Linked DNA regions of Oleomonas cavernae. Each later gene encodes a partner of the first gene's protein in a complex. Links are inferred from orthologs where the notes say so. Each region holds a gene or a part of one and is shown on either strand. Other genes may lie near its edges.

What was found. The genes of interacting proteins can lie anywhere in the genome.
Region 2: the proteins of secA (region 1) and secY are in contact, whole or in part, in a crystal structure (PDB 3DIN), measured with the Thermotoga maritima proteins. The link is inferred for Oleomonas cavernae from one-to-one orthologs. Residues at the interface, in WP_004082002.1 of Thermotoga maritima: Glu261, Ala262, Arg263, Lys300, Ala301, Arg302, Thr303, Ile304, Ile305, Leu323, Tyr324, Asp325, Pro326, Val329, Ser330, Tyr333, Ile336, Lys340, Phe345, Val349, Glu363, Phe364, Tyr374, Ser375, Gly376, Gly377, Glu393, Ile395, Thr482, Ser483; in WP_004081795.1 of Thermotoga maritima: Glu108, Gly109, Glu110, Glu111, Ala236, Glu237, Arg238, Arg239, Ile240, Thr241, Ile242, Gln243, Tyr244, Ala245, Arg246, Arg247, Val248, Thr249, Gly250, Arg251, Arg252, Val253, Tyr254, Gly256, Ala257, Ser258, Thr259, Tyr260, Leu261, Pro262.

Annotation. Positions count from the first base shown.
Region 1 is NZ_QYUK01000011.1:2,097,899-2,101,845, reverse strand. What follows is about bases 477-3,771. They hold secA (preprotein translocase subunit SecA), read right to left. Parts: upstream 3,419-3,771; coding sequence 677-3,418; downstream 477-676. Other genes in these bases: D3874_RS13875 (peptidylprolyl isomerase), read left to right, coding at 3,755-3,771; D3874_RS13890 (hypothetical protein), read right to left, coding at 477-534. In the rest of the region: D3874_RS13895 (glycoside hydrolase family 19 protein), read left to right, coding at 1-30; more of D3874_RS13890, read right to left, coding at 73-476; more of D3874_RS13875, read left to right, coding at 3,772-3,947. UniProt on the Escherichia coli protein: Required for protein export, interacts with the SecYEG preprotein conducting channel.
Region 2 is NZ_QYUK01000011.1:2,603,045-2,606,515, forward strand. Bases 468-3,286 are described here. They hold secY (preprotein translocase subunit SecY), read right to left. Parts: upstream 2,640-3,286; coding sequence 1,296-2,639; downstream 468-1,295. Other genes in these bases: rpsM (30S ribosomal protein S13), read right to left, coding at 468-490; D3874_RS16250 (adenylate kinase), read right to left, coding at 643-1,299. Outside these bases: rpsK (30S ribosomal protein S11), read right to left, coding at 1-45; more of rpsM, read right to left, coding at 122-467; rpmD (50S ribosomal protein L30), read right to left, coding at 3,364-3,471. UniProt on the Escherichia coli protein: The central subunit of the protein translocation channel SecYEG. Consists of two halves formed by TMs 1-5 and 6-10.

The sequences.
Region 1 (3,947 bases):
ACGCTGGAGGTCTGGGTCAGCACAAAATAGCAGAGCCTTGGCCTGGCAGGCAGCCGGCTCTTCCCCGCCATGCTACTCCGAGCACACGAAGCAGGTGACGCCGCTGGGAATCAACCTGGAATCCGAGCTGAGATTGGCGCGGATCTGGCCGCCCGCCTCGTAGGAACCGTTGTCGAAGATCGCCTCGAAGGTCTGCTCTTCCGAGCGGCCGTCGGGGCTGACCAGACGCAGCCGGTAGTTCACGGTCGAGCAGCGCTTGTCGGTCGAGGTGATCTGCAGCAGGTAGGCGACGTCGGCGCCATAGGCATCGCGCCGGCGGCCGACGTCGGTGACCTGGACATTGGCGGTGCAGGCGCCCTGGGCGATCGCGCATTCGCAGGGCCGGTCGGGCACCGTGCTCTGGCTCGGGGCCGGCTGAGCACCCGGATAGGTGGTGGTCGGGGCTTGCGGAATGAAGGGTGCTTCGGCCGGCTGCTGTGCCAGCGCCGGGCCGGTGCAGGCAAGGGCGGCCATGGTCATCAGCGCAAGACGCATCGAAGTCTCCCAAAAGTACCCGGCATCGGGGCCCCCAGCGTAAGGCCCCGTTGTTTTAACGCCCCGGCACGGGCCGGGGTTCCTGGCCGCGCCGATGCTAGCCCAAGGCGGGGGCGGGGCGAAAGGGCGGGGTCGCCCCGGTCTATTCGACCAGGGCGCCGTGGCAGTGCTTGAACTTCTTGCCCGAGCCGCAAGGGCAGACCGCGTTGCGCGAAATCTTGCCCCAGCTTGAAGGATCGCGCGGGTTGAAGCCGGCGGCACTGCGGTTGACGACGGGGGCCTGGCGCGGCGCCGGGGCGGGGGCCGCCTCGCTCTCGATGCCATCAGGGTCGGGGTGGACCGCTTCGAGCCGGGCGGGCTCGACGCGGGCGAACTGCTGCTCCACTTCCTGCGGCGGCTGCTCGACCCGGACCTCGACATGGGCGAGGACGCGGGTGACCTCCTCGTTGACGTGATCGAGCATGGCCTCGTAGAGGTTGAACGCCTCCTGCTGGTATTCGCGCAAGGGGTCGCGCTGGCCATAGGCGCGCAGGCCGATCGCCTGGCGCAGGTAGTCGAGTTGGAGCAGGTGCTCCTTCCAGCACTGGTCGAGGATCTGGAGCAGGATGCTCTTCTCGATCATGCGCATGATCTCGGGGCCGAAGCGGGTCGCCTTGGCCGCCATGTAGCGGTCGACCTCGTCGGTCAGGCGGTGGCGGATCTCGTCCTCGGCGATGCCTTCCTCGGCCGCCCAGGCGCCAACCGGCAGCTCCAGGCCGAAGATGCGCTGGACCGCCTCCTCGAGCCCCTTGGCATTCCAGGCTTCGGCATAGGAATTGGCCGGGATGTGCTCGGCCACCAGGTTGTTGACGGTATGCTCGCGCATCGACGCCGTGATATCGGCCACGTCGCTGCTGCGCATGAATTCGATCCGCTGCTCGTAGATCGACTTGCGCTGCTGGTTCATGACGTCGTCATAGCGCAAGACGTTCTTGCGGATATCGAAGTTGCGGGCCTCGACCTTCTGCTGTGCCTTCTCCAGGGCCTTGTTCACCCAGGGATGGATGATCGCTTCGCCTTCCTTGAGGCCCAGGCGCTGCAGCATGCGGCTCAGGTTCTCCGAGCCGAAGATGCGCATCAGGTCGTCTTCGAGGCTCAGGAAGAACTTCGAGCCGCCGGGATCGCCCTGGCGGCCGGCGCGGCCGCGCAACTGGTTGTCGATGCGCCGGCTCTCGTGCCGTTCGGTGCCGATGATGTAGAGACCGCCGGCCGCCAGCACGATTTCCTTGTCCTTGGCATGCCGGGCCTTGAGTTCGGCCGCCTTGGCGTCACGCTCGGCGCCTTCGGGCATGGCGGCCAGCTCGTCTTCCAGCAGCATGGTGAGATTGCCGCCGAGCTGGATGTCGGTGCCGCGGCCGGCCATGTTGGTGGCGATGGTGACGGCGCCGGGCCGGCCGGCCTGGGCCACGATATGGGCTTCCTGCTCGTGGAAGCGGGCATTGAGGACGCGGTGGGGCACCTTCTTCTTGGTCAGGTGCTCGGACAGCATTTCGGACTTCTCGATCGAGACCGTGCCGACCAGCACCGGCTGCTGGCGGGTGCTGCACTCGGCGATCAGGGTCACGATGGCGTCGAACTTCTCGCGCATCGAGAGGTAGACCTCGTCGTCGAGGTCCTTGCGCTTCACGCCTACATTGGTCGGGATTTCCAGCACGTCGAGCTTGTAGATCTCGCCGAATTCGGCCGCCTCGGTCGCCGCGGTGCCGGTCATGCCCGACAGTTTGGGGTAGAGGCGGAAATAATTCTGGAAGGTGATCGAGGCCAGGGTCTGGTTCTCGTTCTGGACCGTCACATGTTCCTTGGCTTCCAGGGCCTGGTGCAGGCCCTCGGAATAGCGCCGGCCGGTCATCATGCGGCCGGTGAATTCGTCGATGATGATGACCTTGTCGTCCTTCACCACATAGTCGCGGTCGCGCCGGAAGATGATGTGCGCGCGCACGGCCTGGTGCAGGTGGTGGACGATGGTGACGTTGTCGATATCGTAGAGATTCTCGGACTTGAGCAGCCCGGCCTCGAGCAGCAGCTTCTCGAACTTGTCCTGGCCCTCCTCCGAGAGCGAGACCGTGCGCTGCTTCTCGTCCTTCTCGTAGTCGGGCTCTTCGAGCTGCGGCATCAGCAGGTCGATGCGGCGATAGAGGTCGGAATTGTCTTCCGTCGGCCCTGAGATGATCAGCGGCGTGCGCGCTTCGTCGATCAGGATCGAGTCGACCTCGTCGACGATCGCGTAGTTGAAGGGCCGCTGAACCATCTGGTCCAGGCGGTACTTCATGTTGTCGCGCAGATAGTCGAAGCCGAATTCGTTGTTGGTGCCGTAGGTCACGTCGCAGGCATAGGCCTGGCGGCGTTCCTCGTCGGTCAGGTCGTGGACGATGACGCCGGTGGTCAGGCCCAGGGCGCCATAGACCTTGCCCATCCAGCCGGCGTCGCGCGCGGCCAGATAGTCATTCACGGTGATGACGTGGACGCCCTTGCCTTCCAGGGCGTTGAGATAGGCCGCCAGGGTGGCGACCAGGGTCTTGCCTTCACCGGTGCGCATTTCCGAGATCTTGCCGGAATGCAGCACCATGCCGCCGATCAGCTGGACGTCGAAATGACGCTGGCCCAAGGCCCGCTTGGCCGCCTCGCGCACGGTCGCGAAGGCTTCCACCAGCAGGTCGTCCAGGCTTTCGCCGGCGGCCAGGCGAGCCTGGAACTTGTCGGTCTGGCCTTTCAGTTCAGCATCGGAAAGCGTTGCGATCTGGGGTTCCAAAGCATTGATCGCCTCGACCCGGCCGCGCAATTGCTTGACGGTACGATCGTTGGCGCTGCCGAACAGACGTTTGGCGAGCGAGCCGAAACCGAGCATGAGCAACCTTCTTCTGCCGCGCGGGCCAATCCAGGGGCTGCCGCAGGCGTTTGAGGGTAAAAGCGAGTGCGAACACCCGCACAAAGTCATTTTCGCGGCCGCGGTGATGCGGTCGCAAGGCATGGGACAGATAAGGCTCGCCCAAAGGGATGTCAACGAGCGCCGGTTCGCTGCCACACGGCTGCCTGAATCTGGGGCGAGTTTGCCCGCAAGCCTGGATCAGGGCCTGCCCCTGCGGCGTCGTAGACGGCTTGCGGACCGTCGCACGAAGCCCCATGATCCGCGCCACTTTCGCTTGCCGCGGGCTCGTCTGCCCGGTCCCAACCTGGGGTAATCATGTCTCGCCTGACGATTCCTTGCCTCCTCGCTGTCGCCCTGGCTGCCGCCCTACCGGCCCTTGCCGAGGAGGCCAGGCCGGCCGCCCCGCCGGCCCCCGCCGCGGCAACCCCGGCCCCCGCCGCGACGGCGGCGACCCCGGCCGCCGACGATCCGGTCGTGGCCAAGGTCGGCGACGAGGAAATCCACCGTT
Region 2 (3,471 bases), 510 kb from region 1 along the record:
GTTCTTGCGCTCGCGGCGCTTCACCCGTGCCTTTTCAACCGCCATCTCAATAACCTCTCCAGGGCGCCCGGCGCCCGTGTTGTCTCAGGGGACGGGGCGCGACCGGCGCGCCCCACCCGAATTACTTCTTCTTGCCCGCGATCGGCTTCGCCGGGCCCTTGCGGGTCCGCGCGTTGGTGTGGGTGCGCTGGCCATGCACCGGCAGCCCACGGCGGTGACGCAGGCCGCGGTAGCAGCCCAGGTCCATCAACCGCTTGATGTTCATCGCCACTTCGCGCCGCAGATCGCCCTCGACCAGATAGTCGCGATCGATCACTTCACGGATCTGGCTGACCTCGGATTCAGAAAGCTGGTTGACCCGGCGGCCGTCGGCGATGCCGACCTTCGTCACGATCTCCTTGGCCTTCTGCTGACCAATGCCATGGATATAGGTCAAAGCAATCTCGACCCGCTTATTGGTCGGAATGTTGACGCCTGCGATACGAGCCACCGCTAACCTCTTCGTGCCAAACGTTTCGTCGAAACCAGAACTTGTTCGCCCGACGCCTGCCAGGCGGACGCGCAAACGACAAGCGCGCCGCAGAGCATGCCCTGCCGACGAGAAGGGCGGATTATATGAGTCGGCAGGTCCATGTCAATCACTCAAGCCGCCACGACGTCGAGTTCTCGCTCGATTTGGCGAGTCACGTCGTCGATGGGGGCCATGCCGTCGACCGTGCGCAGCACGCCGCGCGCCCGGTAGTAGGGCAGCAGCGGCGCCGTCTGGGCGTGGAAGGCTTCCAGGCGGCTGCGCACCGTCTCGGCATTGTCGTCGGCCCGGCGCTTGAAGTTGGTCGAGCCGCAGATGTCGCAAACCCCGGCCACCTTGGGCTGCTGGAACTTGTCGTGATAGCCGGCATTGCACTTGGCGCAGGTGTAGCGGCCCGACACGCGCTCGACCAGGACCTCGTCGTCGACCTGCATTTCGATGACGGCGTCGAGCGCCAAGCCGCGCGTGGCCAGCATGCTGTCCAGGGCTTCGGCCTGGGCCACGGTGCGCGGGAAGCCGTCCAGGATGAAGCCACCCTTGCAATCGTCCTGGGCAATCCGGTCGGCGATGATGCCGACCACGATATCGTCGGAAACGAGTTGGCCCGCCTCCATCACCGCCTTGGCCTTACGGCCCACGTCGGTACCGGCAGCAACGGCCGCGCGCAGCATGTCGCCGGTCGAAAGCTGTACCAGCCCCCTGGCACGCTCCAGACGCTGTGCCTGGGTGCCCTTGCCGGCCCCTGGCGGCCCCAGCAGAATCAGATTCATTTGCCCCTGCCCTTCAACTTCGACTTGCGGATCAGGCCCTCGTACTGGTGTGCCAGAAGGTGGCTCTGGATCTGGGCGACCGTGTCCATGGTCACGCTCACCACGATCAGGAGCGAGGTGCCGCCGAAATAGAACGGCACCGAGTACTGGGTGATCAGGATCTCGGGCAGGATGCAGACCGCCGACAGATAGGCCGCACCGACCACCGTGAGGCGGGTCAGGATATGGTCCAGATGATTGGCGGTGCGGATGCCCGGCTTGATCCCCGGGATGAAGCCGCCGTATTTGCGCAGGTTTTCGGCGGTCTCGGTCGGGTTGAAGACGATCGCGGTATAGAAGAAGCAGAAGAACACGATGCCGCCGATGTAGAGCGCCATATAGAGCGGCTGCCCATGGGCCAGCAGGCGGGTGACGGTCTGCAGCCATTCCGGCCCGCCGGTCCCGGCGAAATTCACAACCGTGGTCGGCAGCAGCAGCAGCGACGAGGCGAAGATCGGCGGGATGACGCCCGCGGTGTTCAGCTTCAGCGGCATGTGCGAGGACTCGCCGCCGAACACCTTGTTACCCACCTGGCGCTTGGGGTACTGGACCAGGATCCGCCGCTGGGCGCGCTCGAAGAACACGATGAAGGCGACGACCACGACCACCAGCAGCAGGATGGCGACGATGACGAAGGCCGAGATGGCGCCGGTCCGGCCCAGTTCCAGGGTCTTGACCAGCGCGGTCGGCAGGGCCGCGACGATACCGGCGAAAATGATCAGCGAAATGCCGTTGCCGACCCCGCGCGAGGTGATCTGCTCGCCCAGCCACATCAGGAACACGGTGCCGCCGGTCAGGGTGATCACGGCCTCGATGCGGAAGCCCAGGCCCGGGTCGAGCACGGCGCCGCGGCCGTTGGCGCTCATGCCCTCGAGCCCCACGGCAATGCCGTAGGCCTGGATGAGGGCCAGGAACACGGTGCCGTAGCGCGTGTACTGGTTGAGCTTCTTGCGCCCCGCCTCGCCTTCCTTCTTCAGCGCCTCCATGGTGGGAGACACCGTGGTGAGGAGTTGGACGATGATCGAGGCGGTGATGTAAGGCATGATGTTCAGGGCGAAAATCGTCATGCGCCCCAGCGCACCGCCTGCGAACACGTCGAACATGCCAAGAATGCCGCCCTGGTTCTGCGCGAAGATCGCGGCAAGAGCCCCAGGGTCGACACCCGGAATCGGAATATAGGTCCCCAGGCGATAGACGATCAACGCGCCCAGCGTGAACCACAGCCGGCGCTTGAGCTCCGTCGCCTTGGAAAACGAGCTCCAGGAAAGGTTCGCTGCGAGCTGTTCGGCCGCGGATGCCATCGCAGTTCTCCTAAAAGCCGCCGTCAGGGCTGCGCCCGAGGCCGGACTTTACGCATACGAGGGACGAAAACCCGCGTGACCAAACGCCTCGCCACTAAAGGCCAAGGTGCCTGGTCCGCGGGTTCGGTTTCGTCGTCAGGCGCGCGCCGCTTCCCGGGCTTCGCGCTTCGCGATCTGCGCCTTGCGGCGCGCGACCTTCTTGCCTTCCTTGCGCGGCACTTCGCGCTTGGCAATGATGGCAACCTTGCCGCCGGCGGCTTCCACCGCTTCGACCGCCTTGGCCGACGCCGCGTCGACTTCGATCGTCAGGTTGGTGGTCAGGGTGCCCTGCGCCAGCAGGCGCACGGGCATGCCGCGACGGGTGCCCAGCACGCCGGCTTCCGCCAGGCGCGCCACGGTCACGGTCTCGCCAGCAGCCAGGCGGCCGGCCTCGACCGCGGCCTGGATCTTGCCCAGGTTGACCGCCAGGTATTCCGTGCGGAACAGGTTCACGAACCCGCCCTTGGGCAACCGGCGATGGATCGGCATCTGGCCGCCCTCGAAGCCCTTGATGGCCACGCCGGAGCGCGCCTTCTGGCCCTTCACGCCACGGCCGGAGGTCTTGCCCTTGCCCGAACCGATACCGCGGCCGACGCGCATCCGCGCAGGACGCGACCCGGGATTGTCGGCAATGTCTGTCAGTTTCATTTCGAAATCCTCAACCTCTGCGGTTTCGAAACGGCCGTTATTCGGCCGCTTCGACCTTCACGAGATGCTTGACCTTCTCGATCATGCCGCGGACCGAAGGGGTATCCTCCAGCACGCTCACACGATGCAGCTTGTTCAGGCCCAG